Regions from separate parts of the Massilia sp. GER05 genome, predicted to be linked through region 2. Evidence: predicted binding sites of a transcription regulator. Region 2 holds the regulator's gene; the other holds the start of a gene.

Region 1 (7,826 bases), 430 kb from region 2:
ACCTCGCTCGCATCCTTGACGGTCATGATGCCCATGCCGTACGTGCCGGCATCCGGCTTGACGATGACGAAGGGTTTCTGGTCCTTCATCCCGTATTCCTTGTACTTCTTCTTGATCTTCGACAGCAGCGCCGACACGTTATCGGCCAGGCATTCCATGCCCACGTCTTCCTGGAAATCGACCTCGCCGCATTTGCTGTGCAGCGGGTTCACGAGCCACGGGTCGATGTCGATCAGCTTGCCGAACTTCTTGGCGACCTCGTCGAACGCCTTGAAGTGATTGCTCTTGCGGCGCACGGCCCAGCCGGCGTGCAGCGGCGGCAGCAGCGACTGCTCGTGGACGTTTTCGAGGATGCTCGGGATGCCGGCGGACAGGTCGTTGTTCAGCAGGATCGTGCACGGGTCGAAGTCGGCCAGGCCCACGCGGCGGCCGTTGGGCGAGCGCACGAGCGGTTCCACGACCAGCATGTTCCCGTCCGGGAGCGCGAGCGGCGTCGGCTCCGTCACCTCGGGCGACAGCGAGCCCAGGCGCACGTGCAGGCCCGTCTGGCGGAAGATCTGCATCAGGCGCTGCACGTTCTGCAGATAGTACGGGTTGCGCGTATGGCTTTCCGGGATCAGCAGCAGGTTGCGGGCGTCCGGGCAGTATTTGTCGATCGCGGCCATGGCGGCCTGCACCGTCAGCGGCAGCATCTCGGTCGACAGGTTGTTGAAGCCGCCCGGGAACAGGTTCGTATCCACCGGCGCCAGCTTGTAGCCGGCATTGCGCAGGTCCACCGAGCAGTAGAACGGCGGCGTGTGCTCCTGCCACTCGAGGCGGAACCAGCGTTCGATGGCGGGCGTGGCTTCGAGGATCTTCTTTTCCAGGTCCAGCAGGGGACCGGTCACGGCGGTGGCAAGGTGGGGAACCATAAAAATGACGTCCTTCGGGCTTCTTGGCGATATGGTAAGCCGAGATTGGGGTGTTCGAACGTTTTTTAAAGACCTATATTCAATTAGGAAATAAAAAAGCGCCCCGGAGGGCGCTTTAGCGTATTAGCAACCTGGCAATCAGGAGTGATAAGCCTGCTCGCCGTGGCTCGTGATGTCCAGGCCTTCGCGCTCTTCTTCCTCCGGGACACGCAGGCCGACGACGACGTCGACGATCTTGTAGGCGATGAACGAGACGATGGCCGACCACAGGATGGTGGTGCCGACGGCTTCCGCCTGCACGAGGACCTGGTGGCCGATCGAGTACGGGTCGGCGGACATCTTGTTGGTGACGTAGTCGAAGATGCCCTGGCCGCCCAGTTGCGGTGCCGCGAACACGCCGGTCAGCAGCGCGCCCAGGATACCGCCCACGCCGTGGACGCCGAACACGTCCAGCGAGTCGTCGGCGCCGATCATGCGCTTCAGGCCGTTCACGCCCCACAGGCAGACGATGCCGGCGACGAGACCGATGACCAGGCCGCCCATCGGACCGACGAAGCCGCAGGCCGGGGTGATGGCGACGAGGCCGGCGACGGCACCCGAGGCGCCACCCAGCATCGACGGCTTGCCCTTGGTGATCCACTCGCCGAAGACCCACGACACGGTTGCGGCGGCGGTGGCCAGCAGGGTGTTGACGAAGGCCAGCGCGGCGACGTCGCCCGCTTCCAGGGCCGAACCGGCGTTGAAGCCGAACCAGCCCACCCACAGCAGCGAGGCGCCGATCATGGTCATGGTCAGCGAGTGCGGGGCCATCGATTCACGGCCGTAGCCGACGCGCTTGCCGATCAGGATCGCACCGACGAGGCCGGCGATAGCGGCATTGATGTGCACCACGGTGCCGCCCGCGAAGTCGAGGGCGCCCTTCTGCCACAGCCAGCCGGCCTTGGCGGTCTCGGCATCGATGGTCGCGGCGGTGAACGCATCCGGACCGGTCCAGAACCAGACCATGTGCGCGACCGGCAGGTAACCGAACGTGAACCACAGCACGACGAACAGCAGCACGGCGGAGAAGCGGACGCGCTCGGCGAACGCGCCGACGATCAGGCCGCAGGTGATGGCCGCGAACGTGCCCTGGAACGCCACGTAGATGAACTCGGGGATGACGACGCCCTTGCTGAACGTGGCCGCGGTCGAGAACGCTCCCTTGACCGGATCCCAGATCCCGTTCAGGAACAGGCGGTCGAAGCCGCCGATGAACGCGGTCTTCTCGGTGAACGCCAGCGAGTAGCCGTAGATGCACCACAGGACGATGATGACCGCGAAGATCATGAACACCTGCAGCAGCACGGACAGCATGTTCTTGGAACGGACCAGGCCGCCGTAGAACAGGGCCAGGCCCGGGATCGTCATCATGATCACCAGCAGCGTGGCGACCATCATCCAGGCGGTGTCGCCCTTCTGCGGGGTCGGTGCGGCAGCCGGCGCAGCGGCCGCTTCCGGTGCGGCGGCAGCGGCGGCTGCCGGGGCGGCCGGTGCGGCGGCGACCGGTGCGCTGGCGGCCGGTGCGGCCGCGGGTGCTGCAGCTTCCGCAGCGGCTGCCGGTTTGGCGGCATCCTGGGCCATGGCCGGGGCGGCTGCAGCCAGCGCCACGGCGACGGATACGCCTGCGATCAGTTTTGTAATGGTGTGGATCATCGGATTCCCCTTACAGCGCTTCGTTGCCGGTCTCGCCGGTACGGATACGGACTACCTGCTCCAGGTTGGAGACGAAAATTTTGCCGTCGCCGATCTTGCCGGTGCGCGCGGCGCTCTGGATGGTGTCGATCACCTGGTCGACGATGGCATCGTCGACCGCTGCCTCGATCTTGGTCTTCGGCAGGAAATCGACGACGTATTCCGCGCCACGGTAGAGCTCGGTATGGCCCTTCTGGCGACCGAAACCCTTCACTTCCGTCACGGTGATACCCTGGACGTTGATTTCCGAGAGGGCTTCACGCACCTCGTCGAGCTTGAAGGGTTTGATGATGGCGGTGATCATTTTCATGTGATTGCCTCTTCAGAAAGTTTTTGAAACCGTGAGCAGGGCCGCGGACTTGCCCAGGTTTTCCGCGGACGGGCTCACGTACGCGCTGGTGTCGGCCTTGATCCAGGACAGGGCCACGGAGCAGATGCCCAGGTCCTTGGTGACGCCGAGCTTGTAGTCGGTGTACGAGAACGAACCGTTGTGGCGCACGTTCTGGCGGCCGGCGTGCAGGTTCAGCGTGAAGCCGCTGCCGACGTCGACGTTGGCGCCGATGTCCAGGTAGCCGCTGCCCTTGCTGTCGGCCGTGCCGAACAGGTTCGTCAGCGAATGCGAGTACTTGACGTACGCCGGGCCGAAACCGAGCTGGCCGTACAGTTCGAACGTGTTGGCATTCGGATGCAGGCCATTGCTCGGGTAGAAGTAGTACAGGCCGCCGACGTCATAGGTGATGTCGCCCGTGAGGTTGCCGCGCTTGCCGCCGTACAGATCCCACTCGACGTCGCCGCTGCCGCCCAGGTCCTTGGTCCACTTGATGGTGGACAGCCAGGTGCCCGCGTACAGGCCGGTCGGGTTGTGCGTGTAGTCGGCGCCGCCCTGCAGTGCGGGGTCGAGACGGGACTGGGAAATGCCGCGGTAGCGATAATCGCTCGTGACCGCCGCGTTGAAACTCACTTCATTGTCCGGCTTTTGCTCTTCGGCGCCGGCCAGCCCGATGTGAAGGCTCCACAGGCTTGCTGCGAGTACTGCGGCGTGGGACCAGTTGCTGTTACGACGCTTCATACGACACTCCCTTTAGTTGAACATGTTCTTGGGTTGCGGTTTACAATCCGGGATTGCGACCTCTTATGGTTAATGGTTGATTAGCAGGATGCGTGCCACCCCCATGCCGGGCGGGTTCCCGCTTGTTTTTCACCCCTTCCGCCCCCAGTTTTTTACTTTCAAAATACAAACGGGACCAGGACGCGTGCGCCGTCGCGGTGCACGCACCAAATCAGGTATGTACGCACCTTCTTGGTGCAGCATGCCGACTCAAGGACTAGTGTGAAATGAACAATTTTTTCAATGATTTGCAGGGCAAGATCAATCAGGCGATCGAAAACTCGCCCGCCAAGGACATCGAGCGCAACGTCAAGGCGATGATGACCCAGGGCTTTTCGAAGCTGGACCTGGTGACGCGCGAAGAGTTCGACATCCAGGCCCAGGTGCTGGCCAAGACGCGCGCCAAGCTGGAGGCGCTGGAACTGCGCGTGGCGGAACTGGAAGCGAAGCTGGCCGCCACCGACGCCAAGGCTTGACGCCTACGGGCGGCCGCGCACCCTCATCCGCACCTTCGCCCGTGCCATCATCCGCCACAGCGCGAACAAGGCCGCCCCGCCCAGGCTGACCGCAAACACGATCGCCACCATCCAGCCCATCGGATTGGTCAGCCCGAGACTGTCCGCGCCGAAGACGAGCGCGGACGCCAGCGCCACCTGCGCGATCCACACGGCCCGCAGCGGCCGGAACGCGTCGAGATCCCCGCGCTTCCACAGGCGCAGCGCAACCCACGTGACGGGTCCGCACAGCAGGCAGAACAGCACCGCGAGGGCGAGCAGGGTCAGGATCAGTCGGGGCATGCGTGGACAGGAGAAGGCGGAGCCCGCTACATTACCAGACACCTCGCAGACCCGACGCGAAAAAAGTTCGGCATACAGGCCTGTCCCCTCTCAACAGGCATCGTCTCCGCTTGCCTAAGATGAGGCCTCGCCCACCGTCGAAGGAGTCCGATGAGCCTCGCCGTCCTCAGAAGCCGCGCCCTGGCCGGCATGGAAGCACCGGCTGTCAGCGTCGAAGTTCACCTGGCGAACGGCCTGCCGGCGATGAACATCGTGGGGTTGGCGGACGCCGAGGTGCGCGAATCGAAAGACCGCGTGCGCGCCGCGCTGCAGAACTCGGGCTTCGAGGTTCCCAGCCGGCGCATCACCATCAATCTTGCGCCGGCCGAGCTGCCAAAAGAATCCGGACGGTTCGACCTGCCGATCGCGCTGGGCATCCTCGCGGCGTCCGACCAGATCCCATCCGGCGCGCTGGACGGCTACGAATTCGCCGGCGAGCTGTCGCTGTCGGGAGAATTGCGCCCCGTGCGCGGTGCGCTGGCGATGAGCTTTGCCATGCTGCGCCAGCACGCCGACGAGGACACGTCCGCGCGCGCCTTCGTGCTGCCGTGGGCGAACGCGGACGAGGCGGCCCTCGTGACGGACGCCGTCATCTACCCTGCCCGCTCGCTGCTGGACGTGTGCACGCACTTCGCCGCGAAGTCGGACGAGGCGCGGCTCGCGCGCTACCGCCCCGTGCCATCGGCCGATCCGCCCGTGTACCCGGACTTCGCCGACGTCAAGGGCCAGCAGCAGGTCAAGCGCGCGCTCGAGGTAGCGGCCGCGGGCCTGCACTCCGTGCTGCTGATCGGACCGCCGGGCGCCGGCAAGAGCATGCTCGCGTCGCGCTTCCCCGGCCTGCTGCCGCCGCTGCGCGAGGAGGAAGCGCTGGAGACGGCCGCGCTCCAGTCGCTCGCGGGCAGCTTCGCCATCGAACGGTGGAGAAAGCGGCCGTTCCGCAGTCCGCACCACACGAGTTCCGGCGTGGCGCTCGTCGGCGGCGGACAAGTGCCGCGTCCCGGAGAAATTTCGCTCGCCCACCACGGCGTGCTGTTCCTCGACGAGTTGCCGGAGTTCGACCGCAAAGTGCTGGAAGTCTTGCGCGAGCCGCTGGAAACGGGCGCCATCACGATCTCGCGCGCCGCGCGCCAGGCCGACTTCCCCGCCAGTTTCCAGTTGATCGCGGCGATGAATCCATGTCCGTGCGGCTGGCTCGGCCACCCGTCGAGCAAGTGCCGCTGCACCACGGACGCCGTGCAGCGCTACCAGGACCGCATCTCCGGCCCCCTGCTCGACCGCATCGACATCCAGGTGCCCGTGGCGGCCATGACGCCGGACACGATGGCGCAACTGGCCGACGGCGAGCCCAGCGCCGCCATCGCCGCGCGCGTCACGCAGGCGCACGCGCGCCAGTTGTCTCGCCAGGGCAAGGCCAACCGGAAGCTGACGACGCGCGAGATCGACCACCACTGCCACCTGGACACCGCCGCCGCGCGCCTGCTGGGCGACGCCATGCAGCACCTGCACTGGTCGGCGCGCGCCTATCACCGCGTGCTGAAGGTGGCGCGCACGATCGCCGATCTCGCCGGCGTCGATACGGTCAACGCCCAGCACGTGGCCGAGGCGATCCAGTACCGGCGCGGCTTATGTGACCATTAAGCGGCGACCACTAATCCACGCGCCTGCCGGCGCCGCTCGATGACGAGCACGAGCACCAGGGCCAGCACCTCGAAACTGCCGCCGACCCAGCCCACGACACCGGGCGACGCATGCGCCACCGTGAACCCGCCCGCCAGCACGCCCAGCGAGAAGCCGGCGTACTGGAACGATGCGTTCAGCGACAGCACGACGGGCGCCAGCGCCACGCCGCCGCGGTTGACGAGGCTGTTCTGCTGGGCCGGATAAAAGCCCCACGTGGCGAGGCCCCACAGCACGACACCCGGCAACAGCAGGCCGAGCGGCCAGTGACCGAAGCCGGCCATCGCGGCGAGGTAGTAGAACGACGCGGCCAGCAACAGCAGCGCGGGCACGACGACGTTGAAGGATCCGAAACGGTCCGTCGCGCGTCCGCCCACGGCCAGGCCGACGGCGGCGTCGAGTCTCGCCTTCAGGCTGACGGGCGGCGCGCCGGCACCGAGCGACTTCGGCAGGCCGATCGCTAGTGCCACGGCGGCGAAAGCAGGCCCGCGATCATGAAGCTGTCGGTGCCGATGGCGAAGGTGCCCAGCGCCAGCGTGAAGAGAAGGCCTCTGGGCAGGGAGGTGGGTTCGGTGGACATCGTCGACTCCGTTCTGGTTGCCTGATGCAGGCATCTTTTCAGAACGGAGGACGAAGCGTGGGTCCAATAACCCTCGATTCAGGCCATCGGATCCCTATCGAAGGATCAGGCGAGGCCCGTGGTCTGCTGTTCGCGGGCCGCGCGCTTGATGGCCTGGGGCGGCTGGCCGAAGGCGCGCAGGAAGGCGCGGCGCATGCGCTCGGGATCGGAAAAACCGGTCTCGCGCGCGACGACGTCGATCGAGTGGTTGCTGCCCTCGATCATGGCGCGCGCCGCTTCCACGCGCAGCACCTCGATCGCGCGGGCCGGCGACTGGCCCGTCTCGATGCGGAACGTGCGGCTGAACTGGCGCGTGCTCAGGTTGGCCGCCTCGGCCAGCTCGTCCACGGACAGCGGCTTGCGCAGGTGGCGCTTGGCGTACGACAGCGCCTGCTGGATGCGGTCGGACTTCGGCTCCAGTTCCAGCAGCGCGGAGAACTGCGACTGGCCGCCGCTGCGGCGGTGGTAGACGACGAGCTTGCGGGCGATGTTGCGCGACAGCTCGATGCCGTGGTCGCTCTCGACGAGGGCCAGGCACAGGTCGACGCAAGCCGTCATGCCGGCCGACGACCACACCTTGCCCTCGTTGATGAAGATGCGGTCTTCCTCGACGCGCACCTTCGGGTACATGCGCTGCAGGTCGCGCGCCAGCGACCAGTGGGTGGTGGCGCGCTTGCCGTCCAGCAGGCCCGCCTCGGCCAGCAGGAAGGCGCCCGTGCAGATGCTGCCCACGCGGCGCGACTGCACGCCGGCCTGGCGCAGGATCTCGACGAAGCCCGGCGACGACGGACGCCGCGGCGCCATCTGCCCCGCCACGAGCAAGGTGTCGTAGTCGTAGCGCGTGACGGCTTCCGTGAGCACGCTGATGCCCGAGGAACTGGTCATCGCGCCGCCGTGCTCCGACAGCATCGTGACCTCGTACATGGATTCTTCCAGCAAGGTAT
Region 2 (7,826 bases):
AAGAGTTCGACAAGCTCAAAATGGGCGAGCTGGACGGCCTCCTGATCGACCGCCTCGACGTCGAGATCGACAATTACAGTCCGTCGCCGGAACTCCTCAAGGCCAACCACGAGGAAGCCGCGGTCGAGGAAACCCTCGTGTCGCACCTGCTCAAATCGAACTGCCTCGTCACGGGCCAGCCCGACTGGGGCAGCGTGCAGATCCGCTACGTCGGTCCGCAGATCGACCAGGAAAGCCTGCTGCGCTACCTGATCGGTTTCCGCGAGCACAACGAATTCCACGAGCAATGTGTCGAGCGCATCTTCACGGACATCCTGCGCCAGTGCAAGCCGAACAAGCTGGCGGTCTATGCCCGCTATACCCGGCGCGGCGGCCTGGACATCAATCCGTGGCGCGCCAATTTCAGCACCGCCAAACCGCCGAATTTGCGTGCCGCGCGCCAATGAACAATGCGGATGGGTGATTTTTGATCGTTCGTCCCCATCTACAGTGTACGTTTCCGGCGACATCCTTCACGAGGTTTCCGGATGTGTAAAACGGCAACTCAGCGCTAGAAAAATCGGCAAAAGAGGCCCCGGGAAGATGTTTCATGCGTGAAACCCGGGATTTCGTGGCGGAAATTGCGCTCGTCGGAACGCCGAGTACGGGGTCTTTGCGCAAAGGTTTGCGGCAGGGATCACACAGGCGTCGGACGGCGTGCAAAATCGAATTACACGGCCATAAAACAGGCCTATAATTCCCGCTCGCAAGCACCCAGGGTGCACCGCAATAGAAGCGTGTTATGACTAATCTAAGCAAAATCCTCTCGCTCGAGAACGTGCAGCTGGACATCGAAGTGTCGAGCAAGAAGCGCGCCTTCGAGCAGGCCGGCCTGATCTTCGAGAACAACTGCGGCATCGCCCGCTCCACCGTGTCGGACAACCTGTTCGCGCGCGAGCGTCTCGGGTCCACCGGACTCGGTCATGGCGTCGCCGTGCCGCACGGTCGCATCAAGGGCAGCAAAAGCCTCAAATCGCCGCTGGCCGCGTTCGTGCGCCTGGCCGAGCCGATCCCGTTCGAATCGCCGGACGGCCAGCCGGTGAAACTGCTCTTTTTCCTGCTGATCCCGGACCACGTCACGCAACAGCACCTGGAAATCCTGTCGGAGATCGCGGAACTGTTTTCGGATGAGGCAATCCGCACGGCCTTGAGCACGGACACGGATCCGAAGTCCGTCTACGAACGCATCATCAACTGGCAACCGAGCCTGCAAGCCCTCGGCTGACCTTGCGAAAGCGACCATGCTGCAGACCCCGCTGACCATCCAACGGCTGTACGACGACAACCGCGACAGCCTGCAACTGGGCTGGTTCGCCGGATTTCCAGGCGGAGAACGCCAGATTTCCGGCGACGCCGTCTCCGCCGCGGACCAGGTCGGCCACCTGAACCTGATCCACCCGGGCCGCATGCAGGTGTTCGGTCACCAGGAACTGAATTACTACCAGCGCCTGAAATCCGGCTCGCGCAGCCACCTGATCGGCGAACTGATCGCTGGCGGTCCGCCGGCGCTGTTCATCGCGCAGGGTCTCGACACCCCGCCGGACATCCTCGCCATCTGCGACGAGCAGAACATCCCGCTGTTCTCGACGCCGCTGCCGGCCGCGCAGGTCATCGACTACCTGCGCGTGTATCTGTCGAAGAAGCTGGCGCAGCGCGTCATCATGCACGGCGTGTTCATGGACGTGCTGGGCGTCGGCGTGCTGATCACGGGTGACTCGGGCCTCGGCAAGAGCGAGCTGGGCCTGGAACTGATCTCGCGCTCGCATGGCCTCGTCGCCGACGACGCCGTCGAATTCTCGCGCATCGCCCCGAACATGATCGAGGGCCGCTGCCCGCCGCTGCTGCAGAACCTGCTCGAAGTGCGTGGCCTGGGCCTGCTGGACATCAAGGCGATCTTCGGCGAGACGGCGGTGCGCCGCAAGATGCGCCTCAAATTGATCGTCCACCTCGTCAAACGGGGCGCGCTGGACGAGGAAGTCGAACGCCTGCCCTTCCACTTCCCCACCGAGGACGTGCTGGGCCTGCCGATCCGCAAAGTGGTCATTCCCGTCGCGGCCGGCCGCAACATCGCGGTGCTGCTGGAAGCCGCGGTGCGCAACACGATCCTGCAGCTGCGCGGGATCGATACGCTGCAGGAGTTCATGGAACGACAGCGACAAGCAATGAGCAGCGATTAGCGCTGCAGTGGAGTGCGGGCCAAGCATGGCCCGCCCGTTCCGCAGGCGCGGAGCGGTGCTCCGCGAAACCCCTGCTCCACCAGCGACAAGCAATGAGCAGCGACTGAGCATACGAAAGTTCAGTCCAGGAATCCGCTCCCCACGGCACTGTTGCAAATACCTCATCCATAAGCCTTGTGCGATGCGGCAAAGACTTGCCGATGCTATCATCGCGCCATGCGCATCCTACTCATCACCGGTATCTCGGGCTCCGGTAAATCCGTCGCCCTGAACGTCCTCGAAGACGCTGGCTACTATTGCGTCGACAACCTTCCCCCCGCCCTGCTGCCGGCGCTCGTCGGCAGCATCGAAGGCGACGAAACCAGAACGCATCGCCGTCGCCGTCGACGCGCGCAGCGCGGAGTCCCTGGCCGAGCTGCCGACGACGGTTGCCGCGCTGCGGGAGGAAGGCCACCAGGTGAAGGTGATCTTCCTGACCGCCAGCACGCACTCGCTCGTCGCCCGTTTTTCCGAGACGCGCCGCAGCCACCCGCTGTCGCACGAACTGCGTCCGGGCGAGAACCCGGCGTCGCGCCGCACGCTGATCGAATGCATTTCGGAAGAACGCGACCGGCTGGGGCAGATCGAGAAGATGGGCCACGTGATCGACACGTCCGAACTGTCGGCCAACAAGCTGCGCGCATGGATCAAGGAACTGGCCGAGGTCGCCTACGCGCCGCTGACGCTGTATTTCGAATCGTTCGCATTCAAGCGCGGCGTGCCGCTCGATGCCGACTTCGTGTTCGACGTGCGCGCCGTGCCGAATCCGTATTACGACCTCACCTTGCGCCCGCTGAACGGCAGGGACGCGCCCGTGATCGCCTTCCTCGACGCCCAGCCGCAGGCGGCCGAGCTGCTGTCCGACATCCGCGCGTTCATCGCCAAGTGGCTGCCGTCGTTCAAGAAGGACAACCGCAGCTATCTCACCGTGGCCGTCGGTTGCACGGGCGGCCAGCACCGCTCCGTGTACATGGCGGAGCGGCTCGGCGCGTATTTCAGCGACACGGAACGCGTCGTCGTGCGCCACCGCGAGCAGCCCTGACACCGCCAACACGACGCATGCTTCACGCGTGGCACGTTTCATTTGAGGCCCCCGGCCTCAAATGCCCACCGTACGTGATCCCGGCGTAGGCGGGCTCGCCGAGCCCGCGCGGAAATCAAAAGAACTCGTCGAGCAGCCGGTAGAAGCCGCTCTTCACCGCAGCGGACCGGCCGGTTCGAATTTCGCGAACAGCACGGGGCGATCCGGTGCGTCCAGGCGGAACGCGTCTGCTTCCAGCGAGATCACAAAGCGCGCAAGGGATGCGCGTGTTCAGGCCAGAACGGGCGCGAAGAACCACGCGACCATCTCCGGCGTGACCGCATCGAGCGTGGGCGGATTCCAACGCGGCGCATTGTCCTTGTCGATCACGAGCGCGCGCACGCCTTCGAGCACTTCGCCGTGTTCGAACGTGCGGCGCACGAGCGAGCGCTCCATGCGCAGGCAGTCCGCGACGCCGAGCGCTTCCCCGCGCACGAGCATCTCACGCGTTACCGACATCATCAGCGGCGAGCGCTGGCGCAGCGTGGCCAAGGTCTTTTGCGCGAACGGGCTCCCATCCGTCTCCAGCGATGCCATCACGGCCGCGACGGAGTCCGCGCCGAAGTGGCGGTCGATCGCGTCGCGCTGCGCTTCCAGTTCGCTCGCGCCGGCCGGGAACGGCGCGGCGAACGCGCGGATCGCGGCGGGCAGTTCCGCGCCCGGCGTCGTCTCGATCAGCGCGCGCAGCGCATCCAGCTGCGCGCCCGGCACGAACACGTCGGCCAGGCCGACGTAGATCGCATCGGCCGCGCCGATCGTCACGCCCGTCACGCCGAGATAGTGGCCGAGGCGGCCCGGCGCGTGCGACAGGAAGTGGCTGCCGCCCACGTCCGGGAACAGGCCGATGTTCACTTCGGGCATGGCGATCTTCGAGCGCTCCGTCACGATGCGCAGGCCGCAATCCGGCCCGCCCTGCGCGATGCCCATCCCGCCGCCCATCACGACGCCATCCATCAGCGCAATGTACGGCTTCGGATAGAAGTGAATGAGGTGGTTGAGCGCGTATTCCTCGGTGAAGAAATCTTCCAGCAGCGGGCTGCCGGTCTGCGGCGTGGCGCGGCCGGCCTCGTGGAAAAAGCGGATGTCGCCGCCGGCGCACAAGGCCTTTTCGCTGCTGCTTCCGATGACGACGGCGTCGATCGATGCATCGTCGCGCCAGGCGAGCAGCGTGGCGGTGAGCGCACGGACCATGTCCAGCGACAGCGAGTTCAGCGCCTTCGGGCGGTCCAGGGTGACGATGCCGCTGCGGTTGGCAACCCGCGTCAGAACGTGTGCAGTCATGTCTCGTTGTTATTGAAATAATCAGAGCAGCATTGTAGCGCCCATAAAAACTAAAAGGGCGCCGATGCGCCCTTTACTCCTTGGTGCTACTGCACGCGTGGCATTACGCCGCGGCGGGCTCCTCCTCCCCACCTTCGGACATGCGCTTGATACACGCGTTGTCATGATCCTTGAGCATTTGCTTGTACTTGACGACCTGGCGGTCCAGGCGGTCCATCAGCATGTCGATCGCGGCGTATAGATCGTGCGCGGCACTGGCGACATGGACGATCTTGCCCGCGAGGCGCAGGTTGATCTCGGCTTTCTGGCGTTTTTCTTTCTCGGTGAGATTGTCGATGCAGAGGATGACGTGTGAGTCGATCACTTGATCGAAATGACGGGTGATGCGTTCGAGCTTGTTCTGTACGTATTCTCGGATGGCTGGAGTTACATCGAGATGATGTCCGCTGATTGTGAGATTCATACACACTCCTTTGAAGATGCACTGCCTGCCGTGCGCGCATCTGCGCAATGGGACAGTGTTTGTTACAAGGATTTGCGGAGACTGACGGGCGGGATTTTCAGCGCCTCACGGTATTTTGCGACCGTGCGTCGCGCGATGACCATTCCCTGTTCCCCTAGCATCTCCGCGATCTTGCTATCGGATAATGGATTCTTGGGGTCTTCTGCTCCTGTGAGTTGTACGATGAGGGCCCGTATTGCCGTCGACGATGCTTCGCCTCCCGCTTCGGTGGCAACGTGACTCCCGAAGAAATACTTCAACTCGAACATGCCGTGCGGGGTCAGCATATATTTCTGAGTTGTGACTCGAGAAATTGTGCTCTCGTGTAGACCTAGTGTATCAGCTATCTCACGTAAAACAAGGGGCCGCATCGCGACTGCGCCGTGGGAAAAAAAGTTGCGCTGCCGATCGACAATTGCCTGAGCTACACGCAGGATCGTGTCGAAGCGCTGGCGCATGTTCTTGATGAGCCACTTGGCTTCCTGCAACTGCGCGTTCATCTGCGCTTCCGATTTGCCCTGCTTCATCAGCGACGCGTACAGGCTGTTCACGCGCAGGCGCGGCATCACTTCCGGATTCAGCTGCACGCTCCAGCCATCCTTGGCGCGGCGCACGATCACGTCGGGCACGACGAAGTCCGACACGTCCGACGCGAACGCCGCGCCCGGATGCGGATTGCACTGGCGGATGACGGCCTGGGCTTCGCGCAGGTCTTCGTCGTCGCAATCGAGCGCCTTCTTCAGCTTGTTGAATTCGCGCTGCGCGAACCACGTCAGGTATTTTTCGACGATGACGAGCGCCATGCGCCGCGTCACCATCGGCACGCCGGGCATGCGGCGGATCTGCAGCGCCAGGCACTCGGCCGCGCTGCGCGCGCCCACGCCCGGCGGGTCCATGCTCTGCACCATGGCGAGCGCCGTGCGCAATTCGTCGAACTCGATCTCCAGTTCTTCCGGCAGGCGCGCATGGATGTCTTCCAGCGGTTCTTCCAGATAGCCGTTGTCGTCGAGCGCATCGACGACGAGTTCCACGAGCGCGCAGTCGCGCGCCGCGCAGCACGTCAGGCGCACCTGCTCCATCAAATGTTCGCGCAGCGTGACGGGGCTCGCTTCCAGCTGCGGGCGGCCGTCCTCGTCCTCGCCGCCGCCGCTGCCGCTGCGGCCGTATTCGCCCCAGTCCTCGCCGCCTTCGCCGCCGCTTTCTCCGCTGTCGCCGCCGGCGTCACCGCCTTCGCCATTGCCGCTCTCGGCGGGCGCACTGCCGCCTTCGTCGCCATTGCCCTGCGCGGCCGGCGCCTCGCCCGCCTGTGACGAGGACGGGGCACTGTTGATGGCGCCGTCGGCCAGCAACCGCACGGAGCGGTCGAGCGGATCGTCGAGCCGTTCGAGCAGCGGGTTCTCGCTCAGGACCTGCTCGATTTCCTGGTGCAGCTCGAGCGTGGACAACTGCAGCAGGCGGATCGATTGCTGCAGTTGCGGCGTCAGTGCAAGGTGCTGTGAGGTCTTGAGTTGCAGCGTCTGTTTCATGACTACATTCGGAAGTGTTCGCCCAGGTAGACGCGGCGCACCGATTCGTTGGCGATGATGTCGTCGGGACGGCCCGATGCCAGCACCGCGCCCTGGTTGATGATGTAGGCGCGGTCGCAGATGCCCAGCGTCTCGCGCACATTATGGTCCGTGATCAGCACGCCGATGCCGCGCTCCTTCAGGAAGCGCACGATGCGTTGGATCTCGATCACGGCGATTGGATCCACGCCGGCGAACGGTTCGTCCAGCAGCACGAAGCGCGGATTGGTCGCGAGCGCGCGCGCGATCTCCACCCGGCGGCGTTCGCCACCGGACAGCGACAGCGCCGGGCTCTCGCGCAGCTTCTCGATCTGCAGCTCGGCCAGCAGCTCGTCGAGACGTTCGGTGATGCGCGCCTTGGTGAGCGACTTGCCGTTCTCGCGCTGCAATTCCAGCACGGCGCGGATGTTCTCTTCCACCGTCAGCTTGCGGAACACGGACGCTTCCTGCGGCAGGTACGACAGTCCGAGCAGCGCGCGCCGGTGGATCGGCAGGCCGGTGATGTCGGTGCCGTTGATGTCGATGCTGCCGGCGTCCGACGGCACGAGGCCCACGATCATGTAGAACGAGGTCGTCTTGCCTGCGCCGTTCGGGCCCAGCAGGCCGACCACTTCGCCGCACACCACCTGCAGCGACACGTCGCGTACGACGAGCCGCTTGCCGTAGCTCTTCTGCAGTCCCTTGACGACGAGGGTGCTGCCGCCGCATTCGGCCGGCGCGGCCTGCGTGCCTGCTTCCATCGTGTGCGCCTCCGTCATTGCTTGCCTGCCGGAGCGGGAGCGGCGCCGGCGGCAGGGGCGCGGCGCGGCTGCAGCGTGATGCTGCCGCGGCCATTGCCCGGCTTGTCCGTGCCGTTGGCGTCGTTCAGGCCGAGCAGCTTCTCGTTGCGGTTATCGTAGGAGATGAATTCGCTGGCCATCTCCTGCGTGACCTTCTTGCCCTCGAGCTGGCGGATGACGGCCTTCGAGAACAGCTTCACGATGTCGTTGCGCTCGTCGTATTCGATGCGCTGGGCCTGGCCCTCGCCCCACAGGTCCGGGCCGCCATCGCGCTTCTGGCGGAAGGTCGCGAGCTTGCCGGGATTCGCGGTGAGGATGAAGGTGCGCCAACCGTCCGGCGATTCCTTGACCTCGGCGCGGTCG

The links. The regulator sigma-54, encoded in region 2, starts transcription at its own class of promoters, with help from an activator protein. The targets are predictions, from matches to a motif close to TGGCANGNAANCTGCTTT.
Region 1: a site for sigma-54 is predicted at 3,792-3,809, ahead of ACL58G_RS32025 (TorF family putative porin). Genes of this name have one in related genera too.

What each region holds. Positions count from the first base shown of each region.
Region 1 is NZ_CP178858.1:7,252,975-7,260,800, forward strand. It holds gene gshA (glutamate--cysteine ligase) at 1-911, opposite strand, end outside; gene ACL58G_RS32015 (ammonium transporter) at 1,050-2,603, opposite strand; gene ACL58G_RS32020 (P-II family nitrogen regulator) at 2,614-2,952, opposite strand; gene ACL58G_RS32025 (TorF family putative porin) at 2,965-3,711, opposite strand; gene ACL58G_RS32030 (accessory factor UbiK family protein) at 3,978-4,226, shown strand; gene ACL58G_RS32035 (hypothetical protein) at 4,230-4,547, opposite strand; gene ACL58G_RS32040 (YifB family Mg chelatase-like AAA ATPase) at 4,698-6,224, shown strand; gene ACL58G_RS32045 (hypothetical protein) at 6,221-6,733, opposite strand; gene ACL58G_RS32050 (GlxA family transcriptional regulator) at 6,949-7,826, opposite strand, start outside.
Region 2 is NZ_CP178858.1:413,065-420,890, forward strand. It holds gene queF (NADPH-dependent 7-cyano-7-deazaguanine reductase QueF) at 1-446, shown strand, start outside; gene ACL58G_RS01795 (PTS sugar transporter subunit IIA) at 782-1,264, shown strand; gene hprK (HPr(Ser) kinase/phosphatase) at 1,281-2,216, shown strand; partial or broken gene rapZ (RNase adapter RapZ) at 2,433-3,297, shown strand; partial or broken gene ACL58G_RS01810 (enoyl-CoA hydratase/isomerase family protein) at 3,540-4,617, opposite strand; gene hpf (ribosome hibernation-promoting factor, HPF/YfiA family) at 4,721-5,080, opposite strand; gene ACL58G_RS01820 (RNA polymerase factor sigma-54) at 5,143-6,645, opposite strand; gene lptB (LPS export ABC transporter ATP-binding protein) at 6,648-7,442, opposite strand; gene lptA (lipopolysaccharide transport periplasmic protein LptA) at 7,439-7,826, opposite strand, start outside.